DNA from 3 places in the Laceyella tengchongensis genome. Region 2 is predicted to be linked to each of the others. Evidence: riboswitches for the same ligand, from Rfam matches in the RefSeq annotation. Region 2 holds a riboswitch; each other region holds the start of a gene.
The links. A riboswitch is a leader RNA that binds a small molecule or an ion and turns the genes downstream of it on or off. The one in region 2 is predicted to bind thiamine pyrophosphate.
Positions count from the first base shown of each region.

Region 1: another riboswitch for thiamine pyrophosphate. It lies ahead of QQZ12_RS10530 (ABC transporter substrate-binding protein); the one in region 2 lies ahead of QQZ12_RS05235 (thiamine phosphate synthase).
Region 3: another riboswitch for thiamine pyrophosphate. It lies ahead of thiC (phosphomethylpyrimidine synthase ThiC); the one in region 2 lies ahead of QQZ12_RS05235 (thiamine phosphate synthase).

Region 1 is NZ_FXTU01000004.1:223,881-228,510, reverse strand. Features, by position in the region: gene QQZ12_RS10540 (esterase/lipase family protein) at 1-898, opposite strand, end outside; gene QQZ12_RS10535 (RluA family pseudouridine synthase) at 1,316-2,248, opposite strand; TPP riboswitch at 2,455-2,564, shown strand; gene QQZ12_RS10530 (ABC transporter substrate-binding protein) at 2,704-3,714, shown strand; partial or broken gene QQZ12_RS10525 (thiamine-binding protein) at 3,717-4,015, shown strand; gene QQZ12_RS10520 (ABC transporter permease) at 3,999-4,630, shown strand, end outside.
Region 2 is NZ_FXTU01000002.1:338,871-343,500, forward strand. Features, by position in the region: gene thiO (glycine oxidase ThiO) at 1-1,026, opposite strand, end outside; gene QQZ12_RS05235 (thiamine phosphate synthase) at 1,013-1,615, opposite strand; TPP riboswitch at 1,676-1,786, opposite strand; gene QQZ12_RS05240 (GNAT family N-acetyltransferase) at 1,828-2,271, opposite strand; gene QQZ12_RS05245 (2Fe-2S iron-sulfur cluster-binding protein) at 2,286-2,570, opposite strand; gene QQZ12_RS05250 (DedA family protein) at 2,634-3,251, opposite strand; gene QQZ12_RS05255 (isochorismatase family protein) at 3,338-4,069, opposite strand; gene QQZ12_RS05260 (M42 family metallopeptidase) at 4,145-4,630, opposite strand, start outside.
Region 3 is NZ_FXTU01000004.1:269,658-274,287, reverse strand. Features, by position in the region: gene QQZ12_RS10765 (site-2 protease family protein) at 1-554, shown strand, start outside; gene QQZ12_RS10760 (GNAT family N-acetyltransferase) at 695-1,180, opposite strand; gene QQZ12_RS10755 (ABC transporter ATP-binding protein) at 1,199-2,005, opposite strand; TPP riboswitch at 2,247-2,360, shown strand; gene thiC (phosphomethylpyrimidine synthase ThiC) at 2,651-4,399, shown strand; gene thpR (RNA 2',3'-cyclic phosphodiesterase) at 4,429-4,630, opposite strand, start outside.

The sequences.
Region 1 (4,630 bases), on a different contig from region 2:
GGCCGATGCGAATCTCATCATGGTCGAGGTCAGAGGCAGTAAATAGATGGGTTCCATAAGGGAGGTCGGTGCTCCATACGTTGACTAACCCGTCATTCTCCCCGTATTGGGACAGATAGGCTCCACCCAAAGCCAAAGCGGAGAAAGTCGGCCCCCAGCTGGTTCCAGCAGCGGTGTAATACTTGTTCAGGCGAGCGTTGGCGTGGTTATCCGTCTGTGCGCGGTATTTGGCCATCTCCCCTACTTGCAGGGAGTACGTACCCGGATCTTGTTTGCCCAGCAAAGCAGCCAGCCAGCCGGCCCAGCTACTGTACGCCAAGTCGGCCAAATGAGAACCTTCATGGGGCGAGCCCAAGGTGACTACTTTGTTAACATAGCGGTAAGCGCCATAATGGATCAAAGCGGCTTGAGAATCGGGGCCGCCCTTGCTGTGGGCGACAATATTCACTTTTTGGCCGAAGTGGTTATAGATTTTCTCCAGCATTCCAGCGAGCAGGCGCCCGTTGTCCATCGGAGTGGCCGCATCACCGCCGGGTGCGTCGTACAGCTGAACGAACGCCGTCCGATACCCTTTGTTGTATGCGGTTTCATACATATCATTCACACCGTGGTAGTTGGTTTCTTCCCACCAGCTTTGCGCCCTGCTGTGCAAGCCTTGCACAAAGACGATCGGTGGCTTGCTGAGGTCAGCATTGGCCGGGGTAGCCCCGATGAACCAAGTTCCCGGAGCGGTGCTGTTGCCCGGTGCTGGTAGCGCTTCCATTTGTGCCCCGTCGAAGGAGACTTGCCCCATCGGTTGCGGATCAGGAATTTTCCCGGTAGCTCCAACCGTTTGGTATGGCATGATCAGCAACACACTGACCAGCAACATCAACCACACTTGCCGGCGCTTTTGCATGTAACATCCCTCCATTTTTAATGAAAACGGCATCCGCTTATCCCTTTGTCGCTTTTGTGAAAATTTCCATAAATTTTCAAGCAACCCTGCTTGTAACAAAGGTAAAACAACAATGATTTCTTGCTTTAGAGCAAAAACGTTGCTGAGATAAGCGCATCCAATCCAATTGTATAATATTAAAAACATTAGTTCTATAAAGATTACATAAAATATTCGTTAATTAATTTAAATAATCAATTTATTCGGAACGAATAAACTAAAAAAGCCTGACCACCGCAGATGGGCGTGTCAGACTGGCGCTCACATTACCTTTACCTTTGTCAGGTTGGCTGGGCAGAATACATAAACTCACTTTTTTTAATAAATACCTCGTCATGCTGAACACATAGGAGAACGGTGTTGGAACCGCCGCACTCCTCAACTCCTGCTGTCAGATTGTCGCAACCGCTCCACGAGTTGCTGCATGTCGGCAGGCAATGGAGATTCCCAAGCCATCCATTCTTTCCGACGAGGATGAAACAATTTCAAGTAAGTGGCATGCAGGGCTTGCCGGGCGATCAAATCTTGGTCCCCACCTGTGCCATATACGTCATCACCGATGATCGGATGGCCGATAGAAGCGAGATGCAAGCGGATTTGGTGCGTCCGACCCGTTTCCAGTGAGAGCCGCACCAAGGTGGCCGCAGCCATCCGTTCCACCACTTCATAATGGGTCACCGCCGGATACCCTTCACCGGACTCGCTGACCGTGCGACTGATTTTCTGTTCAGAATCGATGTAAATCGCTTTGTCGATCGTACCTCGGTCACTGGCAAAGCGGTGATGTGTGCAAGCCAGATAAACACGCTCATATCGTTTCTCCGCCATCTGCTCGGCCAAAAAAGCGTGGGCATAAGCATGTTTACCGACGACCAACAAGCCGGAAGTGTCACGGTCCAGCCGGGTGACCGGGCGCATACGGTGTTTCTCCCCTCGCTCAGACCAATACTGCATCAAGCCGTTGGCCAAGGTTCCGTCTGGATACCCCCTGGTCGGATGGACCACCAAGCCAGGCGGTTTGTCAATGACGATGAGATCCTCATCCTCGTAAACAACGGTGAAATCGACGGGCTGAGGAGGGATATGATCCGTCTCTTCCGTTTGCATGCGGATCACGATCTGATCGCCGGCCTTGACCCGAGCCGTAAAATAGATGAACTCCCCATTTACCGTCACCAGGCGGTTTAGCTTCATCCGCGTCATAAAGCGCCTGGAAAAGCGGTATTGGCGGCGCAACACTTGATGAAGCATCAGGCCGTCTTCCTGGGAAGTGACAGTGTGTGTAAATGAAGCTTTGTTTTCTTGTTCCATGAACCGATTCAATCCTTCATCTCAGAGTGTGAGTCGATCGCTCCTCAAGTGGCTGGCGGTGATACGCGGCCGCCTTGGGGAGGCTGGCTGATGGATGTAGTATATCACGCTCACCTCGGAAACGAAACGCACCGCTTCTTGTCTCTGCACATAAATCCCTATGGACAAGCAGGAAGAGTTTCCGTATAATGAGCCCGAAACAACATACAAACCCATGGGGGAGCTGGATAATGGCCGGCTGAGAGTGTGTGCCGACACACAGACCCTTTCACCTGATCCGGGTAATGCCGGCGTAGGGATTTGGATTGTGATAGACATATCTGTCTGGCTAAACCAACGCCTCCCGGTCAGGGGGCGTTTTTTTTGTTGCGCGCGCTGGCCAAAGCATGAAAACGCTATTACCACCTCCATGGGCACATCAGGGAGCCTGGTGAAAAGAAAAGGAGCGGTTGTTAATGAAGAAACAATGGTGGAAGATCGGACTTACCATTGCTCTCTGCCTGTCCGCCGTGGCTTGCGGCAACCCTGCATCGTCCGGGACGACAGATGGGCAAAACACAGGAAAGAAGATCACCTTGGTCCTTGATTGGACTCCCAACACCAACCACACCGGCCTTTATGTGGCCAAAGAGAAAGGGTATTTCAAACAAGCCGGATTGGATGTGGACATCATCCAACCAGGTGAAAGCGGAGCGGAGCAAATGGTGGCCGGCGGCAAAGCTGATTTCGGCGTGAGCTACCAAGAAGCCGTCACACAAGCCCGCGTGCAAAAGGTACCGATTGTTTCAATCGCCGCAGTGATCCAGCACAATACGTCTGGTTTTGCGTCCCCTGTTTCCAAAAACATCCAAAAACCGAAGGGTTTTGAAGGCAAGACCTACGGCGGATTTGGCTCGCCGGTGGAAAAGCAGATGCTTGCTTCATTGATGCAACGGGAACAGGCCGATGTGAACAAAGTGAATATCATCAACACTGGAAACACGGACTTCTTCACTGCGGTAAAACGAAATGTGGACTTCATGTGGATTTATTATGGATGGACTGGCATCGAAGCGGAGTTGAAGGGCCAAAAACTGAACATGATCTATCTCACTGATTATGCCAAAGAGCTAGATTATTACACTCCTGTCCTGATCACCAACGAGCAGAAGATCAAACAGGACCCCGCGACCGTGAAAGCATTCATGAAAGCAGTCAGCCAAGGATACCAATTTGCGATTAAACAGCCGCAGGAAGCCGCCGACATCCTGAGCCGGGCGGAACCTGACCTCGACCCGAAACTGGTGCATAAGAGCCAAGCCTGGTTAAGCCCGCGCTACCAAGGAGATGCTCCCGCTTGGGGCGTGCAAAAGAAAGAAGTGTGGGCTGGTTACGCCGAATGGATGAAACAACACGGCTTGCTGGAAGGCACGTTTCAACCTGAGCAAGCGTTTACCAATGCCTTTCTACCTGAGGGGGGTAAATGAAAATGGCACAAGCGCTAGTGAGCGTGCAGATTCTGCCGCATACCCCAAATGGGGAGAGCGTCATCCCCTATGTAGACAGAGCGATCGAAATCATTCAGCAAGCAGGGTGCCTTACCGCGTCGGCCCGCTGGAAACGACGATGGAAGGGGAATTGCCTGAGCTGTTGGCGATTATCGAGCGCATGAATGAGGCCATGATCGAAATGGGCTGTCCCAGCGTGTTGCATCAGGTGAAAATCTACTTTAATCCCGCCGGCGCATCGATCCGCGGGTTGACAGGCAAATATGATGAAAAACAGTAAAGCGTTGGCCCCATTCGGCATGATTTTGTTGTTGTTAGCCGGATGGGAACTAACCGTGCGCACCAAACAGGTGGAAGCGTGGCTGTTGCCAGCGCCCTCCGCTGTATATGAGGCTTGGACGGCGTCTGTGGATCGGACGCTGGAACACCTTGGGGCGACAGTGGGAATCGCCTTGAGCGGACTGGGCTTTGGTCTTGTGGCTGGACTGCTCCTCGCCACGCTCTTTCATCTGTCACCTTTGTTGCGCGCCATGTTCCAACCGCTGGTGGTATTGTCGCAAAACGTGCCGATGATCGCCTTGGCGCCGCTCTTGATCATGTGGCTTGGCTTTGGCGACATGCCCAAAATCTTGGTGGTAGCGATCGCTTGCTTCTTTCCGATCGCCGTATCTACGATGGACGGGTTCCGACAGACCGACCGCACCCTGCTCATCTACATGGAAATGGCCGGAGCCACACGCTGGCAACGCTTTAGCAAGCTGGAATGGCCTTCCGCCTTGCCTGCCTTTTTCTCCGGCCTAAAACTGGCGGCCACCTACAGCGTGATGGGCGCCGTGATCGCCGAATGGCTGGGAGCCAAAGAAGGGCTCGGCGTTATGATGCAACTCGCCTCCGC
Region 2 (4,630 bases):
GGCAGCGCTGAGCAAAATGCCGTTCCGGTAATGACCAGTCGCAATCACTGCCCGGTTCTCATCGCCCAACTGCCCGACATAGGGAAAACGGTTTGGCGTACCGGGCCGCAATCCGGCCCAACTACGGGTGTGCAGACTATCCCGCAATCTAGGCACCAAATTAAAAGCAGATTGCAACAATCTCTGCACAGCTTCGGCGGTCACCTCTTCGTCCCATGCCCCATCCCGTTCCGTCGCACCCACAATGATTTCACCATTGGCCTTGGGCACAAGGTAACACTCCGGGCCATACAGCGTCCGGCTGAACAGCGGCTGTTTTGGTCGCAATGCCAATGACTCCCCCTTGACCGGCGTCATCGGCAAATGCCAACCCAATTTCTGGGCGATGGACTGGCTCCATACCCCTGCGGTGATAACAATCCAGTCCGCAATCCAATGCCCCTGCGCGGTATCAACGTGCCACGTCCCGTCGGGGCTATGCTCAATCGCCCGTACCTCGGTGCCTTCCACCAGATTGGCCCCCAGCCGTTTCGCCGCTGACGCCAATGCCTGTGTCAACTTGGGAGCGGATACCTGCCAATCCTCTGGTAGGTACAATCCTCCCCTCACTTCCGGGTGGAGACTCGGTTCGAGCGCCAAACATTCCTCCGGCTCCAGCCAACGCGCAGTCTGCCCATAAGCGGTTTGCCATGCCTGACGCTCCCGCAAACGCTTCACATCCTCTTCAAACCGGGCCACCTTCAGCAACCCGGCCCGGTTCAACTCAATGTCCACCCCGGTCCGTTCTAGCAACTCCGCTTGCAACGCCGGGAACATCGAGCGGCTCTGTAAACAAAACTCGGTCAAGGGCCCGGGTTCATCCATCTCCACCTGCGCTCCCAGCATGCCCGCCGCCGCGGATGAAGCGTGGCTCCCAATTGCGTCTCGCTCGACGACCACGCTTTTGATCCCCCGTCGGGCCAAATGAAAGGCGATGGAGCATCCCATCACGCCTCCCCCAATAATCAACACCTCAGCAGTCTGCATTTTCCCACCTTCTTCTCAGCTCTCTGGCCACACGCTCCGGCTGTTCATGATCGACCACCGCAGAGATGACAGCGATGCCATGGCAACCGGCACGCTTGATCTCTGCCACGTTGCCCGTGCCGATGCCTCCGACGGCAATCATCGGGATCTTAACCTGTTCCACCCACACCCGCAGCTGGCCGCTTCCCAACGGCGGCAATCCCGGTTTGGAAGCAGAAGGAAAGATATGGCCGACCATCAGATAGTCGGCACCTTCGTCCGCGGCCCGCTCCGCCGCCGCCAATGAATGAACCGACTTTCCCACCCGAATCGCCGGGGACATAGCGGGCGGAAACGGCATCCGCTCAGGAAGATGAATCCCCCCCAGTCCCAGCGCTTCCGCCACGGTCACGGAACTGTTGACGATCAACGATTTCGCCGGAATGCCAGCAGACAACAGCGCTTTGGCTCTTTGCATCAACTCGTCATCCGACAGCTGCTTGTACCGCAAATGAAACCAATCCACCTCCGGCACGAGTCGAAGCCAACATCGCGCCAACTCCTGCACGGTCTGCTTAGAACTTGAAATCACGTGCAATTCCAATTTCATCACCACAACATAAAAAACCCGATATCCATGGGGATATCGGGCTACTGATCAAAAAAGGGTTCACGATCTTCCCCACTTCCTTTCGCTGGCATTACCCAGTTCAAGTTCAAAGGGTTGGAACCGACTTGTTCCTCTCAGCACAGCACAACCTGTGCACCCCTAGTGGTACGACAACTTATTCATTTGTCCAATCTCATTTTAAATCAAAACGATTATTTTCTCAACTTCACTAATTGTATCCCTTCTGGCGTAGCAAATGATTCCACGATCGTAAATCCATGCTTTAAGTAACAGTTGATTGCAGGGCGGTTGGCTTGTCCCGTTTGCACCTCCCAGATGGCGGCACCATCCAGTTCCAAGGCGTGCGATAGCAAGCGCGAAGCAATTCCCCGCCGAAAGTACGCCGGGTGAATCGCCAACCGGCAAATGTCTACCAGCTGCCCATTCTGTTCATATGAAAGGACGCCGACCAGCACATCCTGCTCATAATAACCAATAAAGGTTTCCGGCGAGCATTTCAGCGAATCTTCTGTATCGTTTAGCGGCGGCAATTGATCACAACCGATGATCTCGGCCTCAATACGGTAGGCTCGTTGTTGGATCTCCACGATCCGACTTAATGTAACCGGATCTTTCATGTCCAGTATGCGCATCATCGGCTACTCGCTCCTTAAGGGATTTCTATGGCGACATCGCCATGAATAAACGTTTGGCATGCCAGACGCCGGCCGGACGCCAAATCCGTTTCATTCAAATGGTGCAATTCCGGCTCTGTGTAATCACTGCATTGACTGCTACCCTCGATCACACGCACGCGGCACGTCCCGCACCGACCCGTCGTGCACTTGAACGGAATCGGAATCGACCGCGACGCCGCTTCCAGCAAAAGGTTGGCTCCTTCAGCCACTTCCATTTCTTTCGTCTGTCCGGCGATGTGGATACTCACTTTAGCCATTGTTTAGCCCTCCCCCATGAAAAAACCATCACGTCAACATGTGATGGTGTGTTGCTTTGCTATTTATTGCTTCGTGTGATAGGAGTTGTTGTTGTTTTGGTTCCATAAGTACCAACCCAACCAGATCACCACAACGGGAAGCACAATCCATAACAATCGGGCGCCGTATTTGTGCATCACACCGAAAACCATTTCCCAATTCGCGCCAAGCACATGCCCCAGACCGATAAAGGTGGCGCACCAAAAAAACGCCCCCGTATAGGCGAACAGGGAAAACCGGGCTAACGATATCTTGGAAATACCGGCGAGGTAAGCGGTGACATGGCGTACGCCAGGAATGAAATATCCAACAAATAGCAACCAGTTTCCATACTTGCGGAACAAGAGTTGTGTGATACGCAAGCGGCGGCGCGTAATAAAAATCTTGCCACCGTATTTCTTGAGGAACGGATACCCCAAGCGCACCCCCAAATAATAGCTGATGCTGATTCCGCAAGCCGATCCCAAGAACGAACTGAGGAAAGCGAGGTAGAGATTAAGTTGACCCGTTGAGGTGAGATAACCGAGAAACGTCATCATGATCTCATCAGGCAACGGCAATCCCGCGATCCCCAACACTAAAAAGAAAAAAATCCCGATATACCCGTATTGTTGTAACAGCTCCAGTAATGTTTGTTCCATGGTCTAACCCCGTTTACCCAATACGTACAAACAACTTAAGAATATCATACTTTCCCGTCCAGCAAAAGATGCGATCCCGCCCATGGTCAGTCGGTGAAGCCGGAGATAAGCTTAATCCCGTTCAACTGCATGTGATAAAGAAAAACGGTGTTCATTAGGTCCGCATGATGGGCCATCGCCCCAATTTGCTCGGCCGTCTCCACCGGCAAATCGTATGTCCGCACATGGGAAACAGGGACAATCACTTGCGTTTGGGCGTTAACTTGATTGGCTAGCAACCGAATGCCCATCGCATTTTGGTAAATGCATAAATCGGTGCAATCTCCTACCACGATAAAAGAGCTGGGGCCGGCGGCGAAAACCTGGTCCAACCAGTCGCAAAACCGGACGCCTTCTCGATTTACTCCAAACAACCCGTTGGTGGCGTTTTTGCGGAACAATTGGACACCCGGCGCGTCAAAGACTGGCTTCAATTCATCCACCACTTCCGCCTCCACTGTGCCTTGCACGCAATGGGGAGCAAATGCGGTGAATTCAATTGCGTCAGCCGGATGGTCGTCATTGAGGAAAATGATATTTTCCGTCGGCAAGCCTTGCGCTATTAGCGTTTGGGCTAGCTCTGACACCGGCTTCACCATTTCGCGCACGCGCGGACTGGCTAAAGGCCCCACATCGCAAAACCCTTTCAACACATCGACAAAAACAAGATACACCCGTTCCCAGGCCCCCAATTGGTCCTTAATCTGAGTGATGGACCAGACGGGCGCTTCAGCCACGACCCGCTCCATATGACCAATGGCTTCAACATGATGTTGCAACTGGATCGCCTCCGCTTTTAAGATGATTCGCTCTCATCTTAACAAAGACAAGCTTGTTTTAAAAGAAGGAATGGGTCAGATAAAACGGGTCATCTCCTTCATTTTGGCAGCGTCCAGTGTTTTGATCACTTCCACCAACAATTCGGCGGCGTGTTCCAAATCGGACTTGCTGATCATAGAAACATGACTGTGGATATAACGGGCTGCCACCCCGATCACCAAAGAGGGAACCCCTTTTTTGTGCAGATGAAACTTGCCGGCGTCAGTGCCACCTCCCGTCATCGTGTCCACTTGATAGGGGATTTGCTTTTGTTCAGCGATATCGATCACCAAGTTGCGCAACTGGATGTTGGGAATCATCGAAGCATCCAAAAACGTGATCAACGGCCCTTTGCCCAGCTTGGCCTTGCCGCTCCCCTCATTGCCCGGGGAATCCTCTGCCACTCCCACATCTAAAGCGAACGCGATGTCTGGTTCCACTACATACGGTGCGGTGGCCGCCCCCCGCAACCCTACTTCCTCTTGTACGGTCGCACCGGCAATCACTGTATTGGGATGGCT
Region 3 (4,630 bases), on a different contig from region 2:
ATCCAACCCCCCGGAACGATGGACGCCTAACTCTGAATCCGGCCGCCCATCTCGACCTGATGGGAACATTATTCTTCATCTTCTTCCATTTTGGTTGGGCTAGACCCGTCTTGGTCAACCGCCGCCACTTTCGCCGACCGCGACTGTACAGCATTCTCGTCACCTTTGCTGGCCCATTCAGCAATCTTCTTGTCGCATTGATCACCATGGCGCTCTGGATGGTAGCCACCGCCGCGGGCCTAATAGAAGGGATGTCTGCGCAAGTCGGTTATATCGTCAACACCCTGTTCGGCACCATCGTCCATATCAATGTGTTGTTGTTCTTCTTCAATCTATACCCGTTCCCACCGCTGGATGGCTATCGCATCGTGGAAGACTTGGTCTCTCCCCGCCTACGAGCCAAGATGGGACAATATGAACAGTGGGGCATTTTTGTATTTCTTATCTTGGCCATCACACCGCTAGGTCAATTTGTCTTCGGACCTATGTTCAACTATGCGATCCCCATGACCATCGAGGCGATGGGTAATCTCCTCTCATTGCTGTTCGCGTGAACAACCTTCGCTATGGAAATCCAGCTTGCTTTCTAAAAAACAAAGCCTTGCGCGAGCCAATTCACCAGTCAAAAGGCAACCCTCCCCCCCTTCACGCACACCGTCAAGTGGGGGCGTTGCCACACCTTGCATATTCGCCGTCACCATGCCTTCGCCAGCTCTAACTCATCGCGCAAAGGAATCCCATGGTGCCCGATGACCGGAATGGTCGGCTTCATCCGGCGTGCGGCATCGACAGCCCCTGGAAACAGGCGCACCAACCGATAGCCCTGCTTTTGATAAAAAGCAAGCGCATGCAGATTGTCATTGGTGGTGATCAGGTACAGGCGCGTCGTCCCCATGGATTTCACTTCCTGCTCTGCGCGTGCCAGCAATGCCCCGCCGATGCCTTGACCTTCCCGAAAGGCATTGAGGCTCATCAGTTCGGCATCTTGTTCGTCCATGCGCCAAGTGACCGCTCCCACGGGTTCCCCGCCACTGTAGGCGATCACTGCCTGCACATCCGCCAAAGCGGTGCTACGCCCGCGCGTGATCATCGTCGTTCCGCCCCATTCCTTTTTCCATAACGCTTCCAGCCACTGTCTTTCCTCATCCGTCTCCGCCAGCCTTAATTCCAATTCTGCCATGCTGGTTCCCTCATCCCGTTATCGTTCTTGTTGATAGGAAAAAGTCTGCATCGTCCGATACCATGCACTAACCGTGCCTTCCTTAACACCAGCAGTCAGCCATTTTCGCTTGCCGTGACGCCGGCATTGGCCACATTCCATCAAAATCAATTGATCGGCCAGTTCAGCCAAAGCCATATCCCGTTCTGTGGCGATCAGCGTAATCCGGCCTTTGGACGGGTGCCGCAATTCTTGCCACAACAATGCCCGCCCCAAAGGGTCCAGCCCCTCTGTAGGCTCGTCCAAGATCCATATGCGCGGCTTGCCGATCAATCCGTGCGCCAATAAAAAGCGCTTCAGCGCCCCACCGCGCAGTTGGTACAACGGCGTATGGCGCACACCGGCCAATCCCCAACGCGTCAGCAGTTCCATCGCCCGTTTGCGAGACCGCAACACCCGCTTGCTCCGCGCTTGCATGATCAGCGACTGTTCCACGGTCATGTCATTGTCAAGCTGCTTAGCATGCGGAATATAGCTAATGATTTGTTTGAGCGGCGACACACTGGATATTCCCGATGCCATCAAGCGTCCCCGCGACCATTCCACCGTTTCTTTGTCCGTCAGTTGATACAGCACATTGCCATCATCCGGCACCATCACTGTCGCCGTCACCCGGAGCAAAGTGGACTTGCCCGCTCCCCGCGGCCCTAGAACCACTGTGATCCCTTCACTGACCGATGCTGAAAAATCAAGTAAGCCGATGTTTTTCATTTGGTTCCGAGCTGGGCGGGTCCGTGTATCAGATATTTCATAACATTTTCTGACATGAGACCATTCAATCCGCATGATTCACCCATCCCTTCCTAACCCAATTACGCTGAAATTCCATGTATGATTGTGTATGTTTATGTTCTAATCCCAGAATAAATTTCACTCTCCAACCAAACACTTACAATTTAAGTATAGCTTGATAAAATCAGGCACCAACCCGCTTTTTTCGCAAAATAATGACAAATATGTGAACGGCATACCTATTCTTTGTTGACAGAAAATTATTGTCATGATACTTTAATTTTGGACACCTTCATATGTGAAAGACGGGAGCTTGGAGTAAGCCAGGCTGAGAGGGCGGAGCACTCTGCCGCCGACCGGTTAACCTGATCTGGGTAATGCCAGCGTAGGGATGGGTTGGAACCGCTTCATTGTGGGATCCTTGTCGGGACAAGACCGCTTGTCGACGGATTTTCCGCTATGATGCGCTCCTTCACACTTTGACCATTCAAGTCATACGCGCTGGGCGTATGGCTTTTTCTATGCACACATACACACCACCGCATTCTCCTCACGGCGCATCGACTCGCCGCACAGGTCGGATGCGCTTGCACGCACCGCCATTTCCAATCGCCCCCCGACCATCGCCTCCGTTTGCCCCTGCGCGCCAAACTCCTGTCCATATGACCGTCCGAACAAGAGCGCAAGGAGTGTTGTGATATGGAACGATATTTTTTTCCAAATAGCCGCAAGGTATATGTGCCCGGTTCACGCCCGGACATTCAGGTGCCAATGCGGGAGATTCGATTGTCACCGACCGCCCATGCCCAGGGAGAAACCCCAAATGAACCGTTGCGCGTCTATGATACCAGCGGCCCGTACACCGATCCAGACGCTCCGATCAATTTGGAGCAAGGTTTGCCCAAACTGCGGCGGCAATGGATTCTGGAACGCGGGGACGTGGAAGAATACGAAGGCCGCAAGGTGCAACCGATTGACAATGGGTTCAAATCCGAGGAAAAAGCGAATCTCTTCCGCACCTTTCCCCAAACGGGTTCACACCCATTGCGCGCGCGCCCTGGCCAAAGCGTAACCCAGATGCACTACGCGCGTAAGGGCATCATCACGCCGGAGATGGAATTTATCGCTATCCGTGAAAATGTGACGCCTGAATTCGTTCGGGAAGAAGTGGCTAGCGGACGCGCAATCATTCCGAGCAACATCAACCATCCAGAAGCGGAACCGATGATTATCGGCAAAAATTTTCACGTCAAAATCAACGCCAACATCGGTAACTCCGCCGTAACCTCTTCCATTGAAGAAGAAGTGGAAAAAATGACTTGGGCTACCCTGTGGGGTGCTGACACGATCATGGATCTATCCACAGGGAAAAACATCCACAACACCCGGGAATGGATCATCCGCAACTCACCCGTGCCAGTGGGCACCGTGCCTATTTACCAAGCGCTTGAAAAAGCGGGTGGCGATCCGGCCAAGCTCACTTGGGAAATGTACCGCGACACGCTGATCGAACAAGCCGAGCAAGGCGTTGACTATTTCACCATTCATGCGGGTGTATTGTTGCGATACATCCCGCTCACTGCCAACCGTACGACAGGTATTGTGTCTCGCGGCGGTTCGATTATGGCAGCTTGGTGTCTCGCCCATCACCAGGAAAACTTCTTGTACACGCATTTCCGGGAAATCTGCGAGATCCTGCGGAGCTATGATATTTCCGTCTCTCTCGGAGATGGATTGCGTCCCGGATCGATTGCGGATGCCAATGATGAGGCGCAGATGGCTGAACTGTATACCTTGGGCGAACTGACCAAGATCGCTTGGGAATACGATGTGCAAGTGATGATTGAAGGGCCTGGCCACGTGCCGATGCATAAAATCAAAGAAAATGTGGACATTCAACAAGAAGTGTGCCAAGAAGCTCCCTTCTACACGCTAGGCCCATTGACGACCGACATCGCGCCAGGCTACGATCACATCACTTCAGCCATCGGCGCGGCAATGATCGGTTGGTTCGGGACAGCCATGCTTTGTTATGTCACCCCGAAAGAGCATCTGGGGTTACCTAATAAAGAAGACGTCAAAGAAGGGGTAATCGCGTACAAAATCGCCGCTCATGCCGCCGATCTGGCGAAAGGCCACCCTGGCGCCCAAAAACGGGACGATGCCTTGTCCAAAGCGCGGTTTGAGTTCCGCTGGCGCGACCAGTTTAACCTCTCTCTCGATCCCGTACGGGCGCAGGAATACCATGATGAAACCTTGCCAGCGGAACCGGCCAAGACGGCCCATTTCTGCTCCATGTGCGGCCCCAAGTTCTGCAGCATGCGGATTACGCAAGATATTCGCGAATATGCCGAGCAAAACGGGTTAAGTCTGGCCGAAGCAGCGGAAGTAGGCTTGAAGGAAAAAGCGGAGGAATTTAAAGAGAAAGGTTCCTCTTTATACCAGTAACCCTGCCAACAACAAAGAAGAAACGCTGATCACGGCGTTTCTTCTTTTTTATGTTCAAATGGATACCAGCCGATTGCCTCATACATGGGAATGCGACCCAAGTGGGAGCGGTACAAGACCACGCCCTCTACCAACCAAGGCTCTTCAATCTCTGGCGACAAGCTTATTTCGTTCAGGCGATCATAGGGAAACCGACTTTGTCGGTATTTACGGGCCAAGGTGATGTGTGGG